DNA from 2 places in the Erwinia rhapontici genome. Region 2 is predicted to be linked to the other one. Evidence: riboswitches for the same ligand, from Rfam matches in the RefSeq annotation. Region 2 holds a riboswitch; the other holds the start of a gene.

Region 1 (7,877 bases), 2.4 Mb from region 2:
AGCCTTTTACTGTAAGTGAGCTGATCGTCCAGTTCCCCCTCCAGCAGCTGGCGCACGGTTTCCCGGATATAGTCCTGATAGGGTTGCCCGGTAAAAATGCGCAGATAGAGCTCCTGTTGAAATTTTTGTGCCAGCGGCGTCCAGTCGGTACGCACCGTTTCTAATCCTTTAAAGACCATACGCGGCTTCTCACCGCTGCGTATCAGCCCCGCATAGCGCTTCTTGCTGCCTTGTTCGGCACCCCGGATGGTTGGCATCAGAAAACGGCTGAAGTGGGTTTCATACTCCAGCTCCAGTGCGCTTTCTACGTTGAATTCTGCGCGCAGATGCTGTTGCCACCATTGATTGACGGTGTCCACCAGACGGCGGCCAATCTCCGCTGCGCGCGCTTCGTCGTGAGCCGATTTTAGCCAGACGAAGGTGGAGTCGGTATCGCCGTAAATCACATCAAAACCCTCGGCTTCAATCAGTTCCCGGGTCTGACGCATAATATCGTGACCGCGCATGGTGATGGAGGAGGCAAGACGCGGATCGAAGAAACGACAGGCGCTGGTGCCCAGTACGCCATAAAAGGCATTCATAATGATTTTCAGCGCCTGCGACAGCGGCTTATTGCCCTGCTTTTTGGCTTCTTCCCGTCCCTGCCAGATCTGATTCACAATGGCGGGCAGGCAGTGGTTGGTGCGGGAAAAACGTGCACCGCGATAGCCTGCGACAGAATGGGCCTCATCCGGCTGTGCCATGCCTTCAACCAACCCGACCGGGTCAATTAAAAAGGTGCGGATAATCGACGGATACAGGCTTTTATAATCCAGCACCAGCACTGAGTCATACAGGCCGGGCTGTGAGTCCATCACATAGCCACCAGGGCTGGCCTCTGGCGCGACATCCCCCAGATTTGGGGCCACAAAACCGGCACGATGCATACGCGGCAGGTAGAGGTGACCAAATGCGGCCACCGAACCGCCGTGGCGATCGACGGCCAGGCCATTTACCGATGCGCGTTCCAGCAGGAACGGCATCAGTTCAGTGTGCTGGAAAATACGCGTCACCAGTTCGCAGTCTTTCAGGTTGTAGTGGGCCAGGGCGGGCTTATCTTCCGCAAAGCGCTGATCAATCTCTTCCATACGCTGCCAGGGATTATTGATGGCTTTCCCTTCCCCCAGCAGTTCGCGTGAAACCGCTTCAAGGCTGAAGGATTCAAAGTTCCAGAAGGCAGATTTCAGGGCTTCAATACCGTCAATAATCAGCCGTCCGCTGGCCTGGGCGAAGAAAACACCCGGCTTAAACCCGTGTTCGCGCCATTCCAGCGCCGGGCTGTAACCCCGCCCCAGATTGAGCGGTATGCCGTAGCGTTCGGCATGTTTTTGCAGCACACGCAGGTCGAACTGCACCACGTTCCAGCCGATCAGCACATCGGGGTCATGACGGGCAAACCAGGCGTTGAGTTTTTCCAGCAGCAGCGGGCGGCTGGCGACATATTCCAGATTAAAATCGAGGTGGCTGGCATCGCCGTTTTCCGGGCCAAGCATGTAGACATCCCGCTGGCCGCACCCTTCCAGGCCTATGCAGTACAGCTCGCCGTGACGCGTTGTTTCGATGTCCAGCGATACCCATTTCAGCGGCGGACGATAATCCGGGTGTGGTTTCAGACGGGTTTGTGTCAGTCGGTCCCCGGAGGGCTGACCGCTGAACCAGACGGGAGCGGTGATAAACCGCTCCATCAGGAAGCGCTCCGGCGGACGTACATCCGTTTCATACAGCGTGATGCCATTCTCACGCAGCAGTTTATCCAGCTTTTGTAGCTGACGTTGCTGTCGGCAATACAGGCCAACCACCGGACGCTGGCGAAAATCTTTCAACTCAAGCGGGGCAAAACGCCAGTCGCGCTCACCCGCTAACAGCCGCGTGGCTGCTGCCTGCTGTTCAGCTGGAATAAACGCCACGGACTCCTGCGGCGGCAGCACCACCATCTGCGGGCCAGCATCCGTCGCCAGCCAGAGTGTGATTTCACTGCCAGCGGGTGTATCCCGCCAGTGGCGTGTGAGTAGAAAGCCTGCCTGTGCGTCGTTCACACTGTCTCCCGGGGGTGATGAAGTGTTAATATTAGCATGTTTATTTATACAGTGTTCATCTCCTGAATCCAGACCTTTACTCCGTTGCTACGTTCCCATACAAAACAGACCTTGACGCTTTCCTGCCGCCTCTGGACAATCCGGGGTTCTGCTCATTTTTTTGGAATGTTATGGAAGCCTGGCTGCAACATTTAATCACCCAATCTTTGGCCTGGTCACTGCTGGCCGTTGGGCTGGTGACTTTTTTTGAATCGCTGGCGCTGGTCGGGTTGCTGTTACCGGGTACGGTATTGATGGCGTCATTTGGCGCACTGATCGGCAGCGGGCAGATTGGGCTGTATCCTGCCTGGGCCGTTGGCACATTGGGTTGTCTGCTGGGCGACTGGATTTCCTATTTTATTGGCTGGCAGTTCAAAGGGCCGCTGCACCGCTGGTCGTTTATTAAAAAACACCAGAAGCTGATGGATAAAACGGAGCACGCGCTGCATGAGCACAGCATGTTTACCATCATCGTTGGCCGCTTTGTGGGGCCAACACGCCCGCTCATCCCGCTGGTCGCCGGAATGCTTGAACTGCCAGTCCGCAAGTTTATTCCCCCGAATATCATCGGCTGCATTCTGTGGCCGCCGCTTTACTTATTGCCGGGGATCCTCGCCGGGGTGGCGATTGATGTGCCAAAGGATGCCAGCAGCGGCCTCTTTAAGTGGCTGCTGTTAGGCGTTGCGATACTGGTATGGCTGGGCTGCTGGCTGGGTTGGCGCTGGCTGCGTTCCAGGAAGCAGAACGACTGGGCTACGTCGTATCTGCCCCTGACGCGTCTGCGCTGGCTGGCGCCGCTGATGATAGTGCTGGCGGTGGTGAGCTTTACGGCGATCCAGTTCCATCCAATGATGCCGATTTTCCGTCACTTATTGTGGGATGTGTTCTTCTAAGGCGATGCCCAATATCGCCGCTTCTGGCACTGCACCGCGCTGTAACTGCGCGGTGCTGCCATCCCAGTAAACCCGCCCATCAACAATCAGCAGGCTACGCGGCGCAATGTGCGCGGCGTCTTCAATACTGTGCGACACCATCAGCAGGGTGATATTGCGTTCGGTACAGACGTCATCCACCAGGCCTAACATCTCTTTACGCAGCGCCGGATCCAGCGCTGAGAAGGGTTCGTCCAGCAGCAGGATCGGCTGCTGACGCACCAGACAACGGGCGAGCGCCGCACGCTGGCGCTGACCGCCTGAAAGCTGATGGGGCAGACGCTGTAAGTGGTCCGTCAGACCGACGCGCTGGGCGATATTCTGTAACTCATGCTTCTGCTGGTGGTTAAGCTTCAGGCCAGGGTGCAGCCCCAGCCCAATGTTTTGCGCCACGGTCAGGTGTGGGAACAGGTTATTCTCCTGAAACAGCATCGATACCGGGCGTTGGGCTGGCGCGCTGTCGCGATGTTCGCTGCCGTTCAGCTGTAATTCACCACTTTTCACCGGTAAAAATCCGGCGATCAGGCTCAGTAAGGTGCTTTTTCCCGCCCCGCTTGGGCCGAGGATCGCCAGGCGTTCACCCGCCTGTACGCTGAAGGTAAAGCGCATTGGCAGGTGGTGATACAGATAAGTCAGATTAGTCAGGTTTAACATGGCGCCCCGGCAGTTTTTCAATCAGGGTAAACAGCAGGAAACAGAGCAACAGCAGCAACAGGGCGGTGACCGCACCGTCGCTGCTGCGATACGAGCCTATCTGCTGATAAAGGTAAAAGGGCAGTGTGCGGAAGTTTTCATTACCGAACAGCGCCACTACGCCAAAATCACCAATCGACAACACGCAGGCAAAGGCCAGCGCCTGTGCCAGTGGGCGTTTCAGCGCGCGCAGTTCAATCAGCCGCAGGCGGTTCCAGCCACGAATATCCAGCGACAGACACAGCAGGCTATAGCGCCCGGCAATATCGCGCAGCGGGTTTTCCAGCACTTTCATCGCGTAGGGAACGGCCATCAGTGCGTTGGTAGCGATCACCATCCCTTCCGCTGACTCGGGCAGCCCGATGGTCTGGTTGAGCAACAGGAAAAAGCCGGTTGCCAGCACAATCCCAGGCATCGCGAGGATCAGCATACCGCTCATTTCCAGCGTTTGTCCCCATAACGGGCGCTGACGCAGGCGCAGCTCACGACTGCTCCACAGCAGCATCATCGTCAGAACCACGCTGAGTATTCCCGCTCCCAGTGCAATGCGCACAGAGGTTAACATTGCCTGCCACAGCGCAGACTGATGCAGTACCGTGCTGAACCCCTGATTCAACCCGTCGATCACCACGGCCAGCAGCGGTGGCAGGATCAGCAGTAATACGGCGGCGATCAGCAACAAATCCAGTATGCGAGCACGGCAGCTGTCCTGCGGATTGCGCCAGCCGCCCAGGCTGTCGCTGCCCGCTGGGATCGCTTTACTCAGACGCTGGCTTAGCATAACCAGCCCCAGGCAGCACAGCATCTGTAACAGCGCCAGCAGGGCTGCGCGCCCGGGATCGTAGTCGAAACTCAATGCCTGGAAGATCGCCAGCTCAATGGTGGTCGCCTGCGGACCGCCGCCCAGCGACAGTACGGTGGCAAAGCTGGCAAAGCACAGCATAAAGATCAGCGCTGCGGCGGGCAGGATCTGGCGCCGTAGCCATGGCCATTCGACAATACGAAAATGTGCCCAGCCACTCAGGCCTAGCTGTGCAGCGATCTGCCGCTGTTCGCCGGGGATCTGCTGCAGTGCCTGCAGCAGCAGGCGGGTGGCCAGTGGCAGGTTGAAAAAGACGTGGGCCAGCAGGATACCTTGCAGGCCGTAAGGCGAGAAGGTGTAGTCAACGCCAAGCAGGGCGCACAGCTGCGCCAGCCAGCCGCTGCGACCATATACGCTGAGAATACCAAATACCGCCACCAGTACCGGTAACACCAGCGTCATGGCACACAGCCGCAGCAGCGTGCTGCGGCCAGGGAAGCGGCGGCGGTAAAGGGCCCGGGCCAGAGGAATGGCGGGCAACACCGAGAGCAGCGCGGACAGCAGTGCCTGCCAGAAGGAGAAGCGCAGCACGTGCCACAGATAGCTATCCTGCCAGAGGCCGCGCCAGTCGGTGGTGGGCGCATTCTGCCAAAGGGCAAAAAACGCTAACGAGGCCACGCTGACCAGCAGCATCGCAGCCAGCACGCCGGGCACTAACCAGCCGGGAATTAGCGGCTGACGGCGCGTTGCCATGCACTAATCCAGTTGCTGCGCTGTGTTGCCACGTCCTGTGGGCTGTATTGCAGTGAGGTCGTGGGGACGGTCAGGGTATTGAAGCCCGCCGGTAGCGTCGTGCTGATTGCCGGGTACATCCAGTTGCCGGTGGCGATGGTGTCCTGGAACGCTGGAGTCATCACAAACTGCATAAACTGCTGCGCCAGCTTCGGTTGCTTGCTGGACTTCAACTGACCGGCGACTTCCACCTGTAAATAGTGCCCTTCGCTGAAGTTGGCGGCGGCGTACTGATCTTTCTTCTCTTCAATCAGATGATAAGCGGGAGAGGTGGTGTAGCTGAGCACCATATCGCTTTCGCCCTTGAGGAACAGGCCATACGCCTCGCTCCAGCCTTTAGTGACGGTCACCGTTTTCTTTGCCAGCTTCTGCCAGGCTTCCGGGCTTTTATCGCCAAACACCTGCTGCATCCACAACAGCAGGCCAAGGCCCGGGGTGCTGGTGCGCGGATCTTCGTAGATCACCTTCAGGGGACGATCGCTCTCGACCAATTCTTTCAGGCTTTTCGGCGGGTTCTGTAGCTTGGTTTTGTCATAGACAAAAGCAAACCAGCCGTAGTCATAAGGGACAAACGTCGTGTTCTTCCAGCCGCCGGGGACGGTACTGTGGGACGTATCGGTGTTTGAGGCGGCGAACAGCCCGGTTTTTTCTGCGGCATCCAGCAGGTTGTTATCCAGGCCCAGCACCACATCTGCTTTACTGTTTTTGCCTTCCATGCGCAGCCGGTTTAACAGCGAGACGCCATCTTCAAGGGCCACGAATGTCAGTTCACAGTGACACTGTGCTTCAAAGGCTTTCTTGATGGCAGGCCCCGGTCCCCATTCGGCAGAGAAGGAGTCGTAGGTGTAAACCGTCAGGGTTTCTTTGGCCGCGAGGGCAGGCAGGGAAAACAGCACCAGCAGAGCTAAATATTTTTTCAACACTTTGCGTTCCTTAAAGGTATGCGCAAAGGATCTGAGTCAGTGACACTCTCAAATCCCTACGCCGGTATGATCCGGGTCAGGTTCGACGGGTTTTATCTCAGCGAAAACGTGCTGCGCAGGCATTGATTCGGCGTCGTGCAGTGATCCGGCGTCAGCTGATGTTTTCGCACCCCGTTGAGAACGGCTCATTCTAGTGGTTTCGTCTTTGTTACGAAAGCGTCATGATTCGGGGGGAGCGAACCAGGCAGATTTAAAGTCGAACCAGCCCAGCGTGTTCATGCGTACACCGCGCATACTGCGCTGTCCATGCAGCAGGAGCCAGTGGTGGAACAGCGGATGGAGGAAGTTGCTGTCGATCAACTGCTTGCTCCAGTCGGCCAGCGAGAGTTTCTGCTCGCGCCAGAGTCGGGCATCGCTTTCCCAGTCAGTCGGCACACAGTGGTGCATCAGCGGGATCTCATACAGCAGGGCAAACAGAGAGAACTCCAGCGGCAGGGTAAAGTTGGCGCTGCCCAGCCAGATATCGCTTTTAGCCTCGCCGCGATACCAGCTTTCATAATCAATTTCCTGAGTGATCAGCTCAACGCCGTGTGCGGCAAGGATCGGTCCGAGCGCGTTGGCAATGCCCTGGTGTTCAATATGATCGCTGTACCAGGTGATGGTCAGCGACGTCAGCCCGGCGGGTTTCTCAGCAATGGCCATATCGCGGCGATGATGCCAGCGTGGCAGCAGGCCGTAGGCCGGGAACCAGTAGCGCTGGTAGGCAATGCCGCTGTGGTTCAGCAGGGCGATAGGGTTGAAAATGGTGCTGATCCAGCGGCGCAGCTGTTCGTTACGTCCATGCTCAGAACGCTGATCAAACATCAGGAAATAGCAGCCCTCTTCCAGTCGGCTCTCTTCGGATTTTTCATCGGTGCTTTCGCTTTGCAGTTTGACACCGGAGTAAACCAGTTCGTCGCTTATCTCCGGCAGCACCCAGATATTGACCTCATCAATCAATGCGCGATAACCAAAGTAATCATCAAAGGCGGCAATGCGCAGCTGGCTGTGCTGGTTGCGTTCCACCTCGTAGGCGCCGGTGCCCACCGGCTGACGGGCAAAATTACGCATATGCGGCCACTCTTTCGGCAGGATCATGGCGCTGACGCTGCCCAGCAGCCAGGGCAGCCAGTTATCCTGCTGGCTGAGATGGATATCCAGCGTCCAGGGGGTGTGGCATTCAATACGTTCGAGGTGGCTGAACAGCGGTTGCTCTTTTAAGCGTACGAGCGTGGCAATGACGTCCTCAACCTCCAGTTCACGGCCATGATGGAAGTGGATGGCCGGGCGCAGAAAGAAGCGCCAGTGCAGCGGGGCGATCTGTTGCCAGTGATGGGCAATATCCGGTTCGATTTCCCCGTTTTCCTCATTTATCCGTGCCAGCCCGTTGAAGATTTGCCGCGCAAGATGCGTTTCCGAGCGGCGCAGCGGCGTCCCGGGCAGCAGATTCAGTAACGGACGGTAGTAGAGCACGCGCAGAATATGTTTACCCTGGCGGAAACTGCGGCCTAAATGGGAGAGCAGCATCTGACGTACGCGGTTTTTATCCCCCACCAGTTGCACCAGTTGGTCGATGCGGTCC
Region 2 (7,877 bases):
AAGCAGGCAGCGCCGCCATCAGCCGGACATGGCGCAGCTGCGCCCAGCGTGAGGCACCCAGGGTGCGGGCAAGGTCCAGATAGTCCTGATTAACCCGCCTCAGCCCGTCAAAGAAAGCAGAGGTCACCGGGAAGAAGATCACCAGCACCGCCATCGCCACTTTGGCGCTGATGCCAAAGCCAAACCACAGCACCAGCAGCGGCGCGAGGGCAAACACCGGAATGGCCTGGCTGGTCAGCACCACGGGCATCAGCCAGCGTTGCAGGCGAGGAGAGAAGATCATGCCGATCGCCAGCAGCGACCCCAGCAGTACGCCCAGCACCAGCCCAATCAGGACTTCTGAGGCCGTTATCAGGCTGTGATACGTGAGGAAAGCGCGGCCATCCCACAGCGCGCGGGCAACAGCGGCGGGCGACGGCAGTAAAAAGGCGGGAATATCACTCAGTGTGGCCAGCCACCACAGCAGCAGCAGCCCGGTAAAAATCATTACGCCACGTGCGCTGGCGGCCATTTTTCCGCTCATTCTGCGGCCCTCAGCAACTGCTGTAACAGTTCGGCCTGGCTTTTCAGCACATCGGCATCATCCGGCGCACGGGGCGGCTGGCCACCAATGGTGTGAGTGTCGTCGATCCCGGCAGGATAACCAGACAACACCAGCAGGTGGTGACTCAGACGGCAGGCTTCCATCGGGTCATGGGTAATCAGCAATACGGTGTGGTCGGCCAGCAGTTCAGCGGCCAGCGTCTGGATTTTGGCCCGCGTCAGCGTATCCAGCGCGGAGAACGGCTCATCCATCAGGACAACGGGGCGTCTTTCATACAGCGTGCGGGCAATCGCCGCCCGCTGGCGCATGCCACCGGAAAGCGCCGCAGGAAGATCGTTGCCGTGCCCGTGCAGTCCGACGCGTTCCAGCAGATGGGCAGCCCAGGCGGCATCCACGTTTTCGCCGCGCAGACGTGCACCCAGTGTGATGTTGTCGCTGATCGACAGCCAGGGATAGAGCAGATCTTTCTGTCCCATGTAAGCAATGCGCCCGGGCAACGGCAGGCCATCGCTACCGCAGACGGTGCCGGAGGTGGGCTTCGCCAGCCCGGCGATGATCTTCAGCAGGCTGGTCTTGCCGCTGCCGCTGGCCCCCAGTAGGGCAACAAATCGCCCCGGCGGGAGGGTAAAACTGAGACGGTCGAAAATCTGACGCGGGCCGAAGCACAGCGTCAGATCGCGCACCTCAATGCCGGGTGGGTTCATGTCCGGTGCACCGCATTCAGTCCCATCTGCCAGAATGCCGACTCGAGGCGCGTGGCGGTGGTGAAAATCTCAGACAGGGCGGTGAAGCGGCTTTCGGCCCCGCGCTGCTCACCGACCGTTTCCAGTAAACCGAGGGCGGCACGAACGCCGTTCAGATAGTCTGCATCACCATAGTTGCGGATCCAGGAGGCATAAGGGCTGCCTTGTAAAACCGTCTCCGGGGCGTTCAACAGGCGCAGGCCAATCTCGGCGTAGCCCGCCACACAGGGCAGCAGCGCCACCAGCAGATCCAGCGCATCACCCGAGTGACCGATATCCAGTACATAGCGGGTGTAGTTCATGGTTTCCGCCGCTTCCGGTTCGCGCATCATCTGCGCTTCGCTCAGCCCCCAGCTTTCGCAGTAGCCAACGTGCAGCGGCAGCTCTGCGACGATGGCGTTCAGAGACGCCGTCGCCGCACGCATTTCGGGCAGCGTGCGCAGTTTGCTGACCAGCAGCGCCCAGGCACGGGCAAAGTGAATCAGAAAAAGATAGTCCTGCGTCAGATAACGACGAAAGGCGCTCTCGGGCAGCGTGCCGCGTGAGAGTTGGTGAATAAACGGGTGCGCCACATAGTCCTGCCAGTCGTTACCGGCCTGCTGGCGTAAACGTCCGTACAGACCCTGGCTGAAATCAACAGGCTGAATAGTTTTAGACACTGAATCCCCTCATTTAAGTGGAGATCCGGGCACGCGGAGGTGTGAACAGGGCAGAGGTGACTGCCAACCCGTCCCTTCGCTGGCATGACCCAGATCAGGTTCAAAGGGTTCGGCTTGTTACGCCATCTCAGCCCATACAGGACACCCCTCGGAGGGCTCTTTTATACGGGATTTCATTTTTCATTACAATCCACCCGTCATACTTCGAGCCGCAGATGCGTTGGCTGCACCTCGAATTATTTTGGGTATATACTGCTAATCAATCGTCATTTGTTTCACCCCACAGGATACCCCCATGAAAAGTATTGGATTTCTGTCGTTCGGCCACTGGACCCCTTCGCCGCAGTCCGGCACCCGTTCGGCGGCCGATGCGCTGTTGCAGTCGATTGATCTCGCGGTCGCCGCTGAAGAACTCGGTGCGGACGGTGCTTATTTTCGCGTGCATCACTTTGCCCGCCAGTTAAGCTCGCCGTTCCCGCTGCTGGCCGCCGTCGGCGCGAAAACACGCCGTATTGAGATCGGCACCGGGGTGATCGATATGCGTTACGAGAACCCGATGTATATGGCAGAAGATGCCGGCTCTGCCGACCTGATCTCCGGTGAGCGTTTGCAGCTGGGCATCAGCCGGGGTTCTCCTGAGCAGGTGATCGACGGTTGGCGCTATTTTGGCTATCAGCCTGCGGAAGGGGAAAACGAGTCGGATATGGCGCGTCATCACACCGAAGTGCTGCTGGATGTGCTGCGTGGCGAAGGCTTTGCCAAACCAAACCCGCAGCCGATGTTCCCGAACCCGCCAGGGATGCTGCGCGTGGAGCCGTTCTCGGAAGGGCTGCGTGACCGTATCTGGTGGGGGGCCGGTTCCAATGCTACCGCCGTCTGGGCGGCGAAACTGGGGATGAACCTGCAAAGCTCAACGCTGAAAGATGATGAAACCGGTGAGCCTTTCCATATCCAGCAGGCGCAACAGATCCGCGCCTACCGGGAAGCGTGGAAAGCCGCCGGACATACGCGCACCCCGCGTGTTTCGGTGAGCCGCAGTATCTTTGCGCTGGTGAATGATATGGACCGTGCGTACTTTGGCAACAGCGGCAAAGAAGGGGACAAAGTGGGCTATCTTGATGAGAAAACCCGCGCCATCTTTGGCCGCAGCTACGCCGCAGAACCGGACCAGTTGATTAAACAACTGGCGCAGGACGAAGCGATTGCCGAAGCCGATACCCTGTTACTCACGGTGCCGAACCAGTTGGGTGTGGACTACTGCGCGCATACTATCGAAGCGATCCTCAAGCATGTGGCACCGGGCCTCGGCTGGCGCGAGTAGCACGTGCTGTCAGGCTCTCCCGGTATCCGGGGGAACCTGACAACGATGATCTTATTCACACTCGCCGGGGCGTAGTCGGTTTAAAACGAGGTCCACTCTTCCTCAAGGGCTTTAGACGTTTGTGCGCGGAGGGGAAGGGGGTTATGGCTTGAGGATCCGACAACAAACTCGCCTTCATGCACCCGGCTGGTGTTGATCTTAAAGATAGCGACCATCTCACTCAGTTTCTTTGCCTGCTGCTCTAGCGAAATAGCGGCGGCAGACGATTCCTGAACCAGGGTCGCATTTTGCTGTGTGGTCGAGTCCATCTCGGTCACGGCTTTCCCTATCTGTTCAATGCCCTGACGCTGTTCGTGAGAGGCACTAGAGATTTCATCGATAATCTGGCTGACATGGCTCACGGAGTTGACGATATCTCCCATGCTGTCACCGGCTTTGTTCACCAGTTCAGTCCCTGTCCCAATACGTGCTACCGACTCGTTGATCAGCGACTCTATCTCTTTCGCCGCATCTGCGCTGCGCTGCGCCAGCGTTCTGACTTCACCGGCAACAACGGCAAAACCGCGCCCCTGTTCACCGGCCCTGGCGGCTTCGACAGCGGCATTCAATGCCAGAATATTGGTCTGGAAAGCAATACCGTTGATCACGCTAATGATTTCAGTGATTTTCTTTGAGCTACCTGCGATGCCATTCATGGTGCTGACCACCTCACTGACGATCTGACCCCCTTTACGGGCATCGGCGCTGGCGCTGGCAGCAAGCTTGCTGGCTTGCAAGGCATTATCGGCGTTAAGGCGTACCGTCGAGGTGAGCTCCTCCATACTGGAGGCGGTTTCCACCACGGCGGCGGACTGTTGCTCCGTTCTGGACGCTAAATCCGTATTCCCTGCGGCAATCTGTGATGAGGCACTGGCTAAGTGACTGACGCTTTCACGTATGCCCGAGATCATGTCGCATAAACGGGTATTCATCGCGCCCATTGTTTGGGTTAGCTCACCCAATTCATCTTTGGAGGAGGCGGTGATCTGAGCCGTCAGATCGCCACTGGAAATGCGCTGTGCCAGGGCAAGATTTTCACTCACAGGTCGTGTGATTTTACGCGTGATCGCCCAAGCGGTGACCAGCCCGGTAAACACCGCCAGTAATGAAAGGAGGGTGATAATGGTGATCGTGCGAGAAATTACCTGGGTGTTATATTCCGTCTGCATTTCAATTAATGTGGCTGCAGTGGTGTTCAGTTCGTTAGCACCCTGGGCCATGTTGTCGGCAGATAGTTGTGTTTTCGCGATGGCAGATAAATACGTTTCTGCACTCGCTTTCAAAGCCTCGTAGCGCATCCATACCGGGGTCAATACGTTTTTTGTCGCCTCTGGCCATTGTGCCAGGCTGTCATTATACAGCGATTCAGTGCGGCGATATAATGCGTCAAAGTCCGATATGGTTTCAGGAGTATGCTTTGCGATCAGTGTGTTGCCAGCCTCACTGAGCAGGGAAAACGCGAAGAGTAAATCAAAAATTTTATCGAGAGAGTCACTATCAGATGCGGTATTTTTTAAGTCATCTTGCAGGTTGGGGAGAAAGCGATTATCACTTTGTTGCAGCAGGTTTTTAGCGAGTTGATTACTGTGGCGGCTTTTATCGTAATAGTCAGTTCGTAACTCACTGTAGCGTTCAATATTGGCGCTGAGCTGTTCAAACTGCTTTTGAGCTTCTCCGCGCCAGGTGAACTGACTGGCATCCTTAATCAGCGTTTGCATCGATTTAATGGCATCGCCGTTCGCTTTCATTTTCTCATCATCACCTGTATGCATGTAAATCAAACGGTTTTGCCGGGCGGCATCCAGCTGGTTGCCAATATCATTGGTCAGCGTTGTTTTTATTGAGTTATGTTCTATCGTTTTTAACGCGTAAATACCGTAACCTGATATACCGATAATAATGCAGATTAAAAGAATAAATCCTGAAAAAAGTTTCTTACCTATTGAAAAGTCGTTAAATTTTAAAATAATCATATTAAGTCCTTTATTAAACATAATTAGTGTTATTGAAATAATTCTGCTTCCGGAGGTAAAACACGTGCCTGCAGGATTTTATCGGCAGTGAGAGCGGTTTCATTAAAAATGACTTTTATTGGGCAGTGATGGGATTTAGTGTGTTGATTTTAAAGTTTTTTTAATGTTAATAAGGGGGCTGATTATAAGATTGATGCGCGTTATTTCTGATGAAATAACGCGTTTTCTGATGTTTTGCTGGCAGACAGGGTACTTTTGTCAGTGGAATTAACTTTATGTAAATGGAGTTTTACATTTTTTTACATTTATATTGCAAGGTATCAGCGTTCTTTCTCGCAAACAGGCTGTTTATTTCTTAGCGTTTGCGGCTATCAGGAATAATCAAATCCCCGCGTAGCACGCATGCACCCAGCATGTCGCGGGTTTTCTCTGTCAGCCAGCTGACGATACGTGCTGCCATCGCATCCATGGAGTATTCAATCGAAGGAATGGACGGAATGCCCGGCAGATCCAGCGAACCGGCAAGGCTGAAGATCATAATGTCACCCGGTACGGTTTTATTAAACGCCTGCAGCTGGCCGATCACCCGCTGTGCTTCCTGCTCGTCAGCCACCAGCAGGGCGTTGAAATTAACGGTAGTGGCGTTATTCAGCAGCACCTGTACCGCAACGGACGAGGTGGTGGAATCCATAAACACCAGATTGCGGTTAAACGGCAAAAAGTTGTTTTCCAGCGCCAGCTTATAGCCCAGCAGCACCTGATCGGTATGACCGCTGGCCTCCGGATGGATCAGGGCAATCTGACGGCGGCCCTGGCTGATCAGATAATTACAGGCGGTCTCTGCGGCAAACGCATGGTCAAACTGGATGCTGTTTGGCGTGTCGGCAGCGACACAGTCAATCAGGATGACGTTGTCATCCGTAATATTCAGCGGGAAACGTGCGCCGATAATCAATACATCATCACAGAGGCCGCAGGAGAGTTCATCCAGCGCATTCATCACGCCCGTTTTGCTGTTGGCGAAACGCAGCAGCAGATGCTTTTGATGCTGGCTGAGGTGTTTTTCCAGTGCATAGAGATAACCGGTGGTCTGGTTAATATTCTCCTGTGCGCAGATCACGCCAATGCAGCCCGTCGACTGCGACAGTAGTGACTGCGCGATAACATTTGGCCGGTAGCTGAGTTCTTCGGCTGCTTTCAGCACCGCAAGGCGACTGGCTTCTTTCACTCCGCGCGATCCGCTCAACACCCGTGATACTGTGGCTTTAGACACCCCAGCTAAACGCGATACATCGTTGATTGTTGACATTTTTCTCCCCTGACACCCGGTAACAGCCTGCAAAAAATACCGCAAGAATGGCGCAAAATATCGCCACTGCCAGTATAGCGGCTTTGCATTTTCATGGAAACCGATTTTCCATATCACCTCAAAACTGTCCATATCGACCGCATTTTTGTGATGGGAATCCAGGAAAAAACCCTTTAACACCTGCGTTTATGATGAGTATCACATTTTTGTTTTCCTTAAATGGAAAACGGTTTCCGTATGGTGTCCAATCGTTTCCACATTTACGTTCTATTACATTTCGAGGATAACGGATTATGGTCAGGATTATGCTGTGCTGCTCTGCCGGGATGTCCACCAGTATGCTGGTGAGAAAAATGGTGGAGGCCGCCAATGAAAGAGGGCTGGAGGTGGACATTGAGGCGTATGGCGTCGCAGAGTTCGATACCCAGTTTCCCCGTTATCAGGTGGTGCTGCTGGGGCCACAGGTTAAATATATGCTGAAAACACTGTCAGAAAAGGCTGCCACGCAGGGTATTCCGGTTCAACCCATCGATCCGATGGATTACGGCATGCAGCGCGGTGACAAGATGCTGGACTTCGCGCTGTCGTTGATTAACGCAGCAAACTAAAGGGTGTTCATATGAGTTCGCTATATCAGTCAATGATTGCCGTTATCGAGCAATCCATCACCCCGCTGGCGGGGCGTCTGGGTCAGCAAAAATACGTTATCGCCATCCGCGATGGCTTCACTGCCGCGCTGCCGTTTATGATCATCGGCTCGTTTATGCTGGTGTTTATCTTCCCGCCCTTTTCGGCGGATACCACCAACAGCTTTGCGCGTGGCTGGCTGGATTTTTCACTGACCTACCGTGAACAGCTGATGCTGCCGTTTAACCTGAGCATGGGGGTGATGACCTTCTTCATCTCTGTCGGGATTGGTGCCAGCCTTGGGCGGCAGTTTAATCTTGACCCGGTGATGTCCGGTCTGCTGGCGTTTATGGCATTTCTGCTGGTGGCGGCCCCTTATGCGGATGGTCATATCTCCACGCAGTATCTCTCCGGGCAGGGTATTTTCACCGCGTTGATCACCGCGATCTACTCGACGCGCGTCTATGCCTGGCTGAAGCAGAACAACATTACCATTCGCCTGCCAAAAGAAGTACCCACCGGGGTGGCGCGCTCCTTTGAAATCCTGATCCCGGTGGTGGTGGTGATGGGCACGCTGCATCCGCTGAATCTGTTTATTGAAGCGCAAACCGGCATGATTATGCCGCAGGCGATTATGCACCTGCTGGAGCCGCTGGTGTCGG

Evidence for each region. Region 2 has a riboswitch for thiamine pyrophosphate ahead of LJN55_RS08925 (TenA family protein). Riboswitches for the same ligand answer to the same signal wherever they lie in the genome.
Region 1: it holds a riboswitch for thiamine pyrophosphate, as region 2 does, so the genes downstream of both, thiB (thiamine ABC transporter substrate binding subunit) here and LJN55_RS08925 (TenA family protein) in region 2, are expected to answer to the same signal.

Annotation. Positions count from the first base shown of each region.
Region 1 is NZ_CP085627.1:4,220,955-4,228,831, reverse strand. Features, by position in the region: gene polB (DNA polymerase II) at 1-2,075, opposite strand, end outside; gene LJN55_RS19495 (DedA family protein) at 2,246-3,007, shown strand; gene thiQ (thiamine ABC transporter ATP-binding protein ThiQ) at 2,984-3,700, opposite strand; gene thiP (thiamine/thiamine pyrophosphate ABC transporter permease ThiP) at 3,684-5,294, opposite strand; gene thiB (thiamine ABC transporter substrate binding subunit) at 5,270-6,256, opposite strand; TPP riboswitch at 6,292-6,440, opposite strand; gene sgrR (HTH-type transcriptional regulator SgrR) at 6,476-7,877, opposite strand, start outside.
Region 2 is NZ_CP085627.1:1,861,215-1,869,091, forward strand. Features, by position in the region: gene LJN55_RS08915 (ABC transporter permease) at 1-523, opposite strand, end outside; gene LJN55_RS08920 (ABC transporter ATP-binding protein) at 520-1,248, opposite strand; gene LJN55_RS08925 (TenA family protein) at 1,245-1,934, opposite strand; TPP riboswitch at 2,001-2,105, opposite strand; gene LJN55_RS08930 (LLM class flavin-dependent oxidoreductase) at 2,242-3,267, shown strand; gene LJN55_RS08935 (methyl-accepting chemotaxis protein) at 3,348-5,279, opposite strand; gene LJN55_RS08940 (LacI family DNA-binding transcriptional regulator) at 5,635-6,588, opposite strand; gene LJN55_RS08945 (PTS sugar transporter subunit IIB) at 6,882-7,196, shown strand; gene LJN55_RS08950 (PTS sugar transporter subunit IIC) at 7,208-7,877, shown strand, end outside.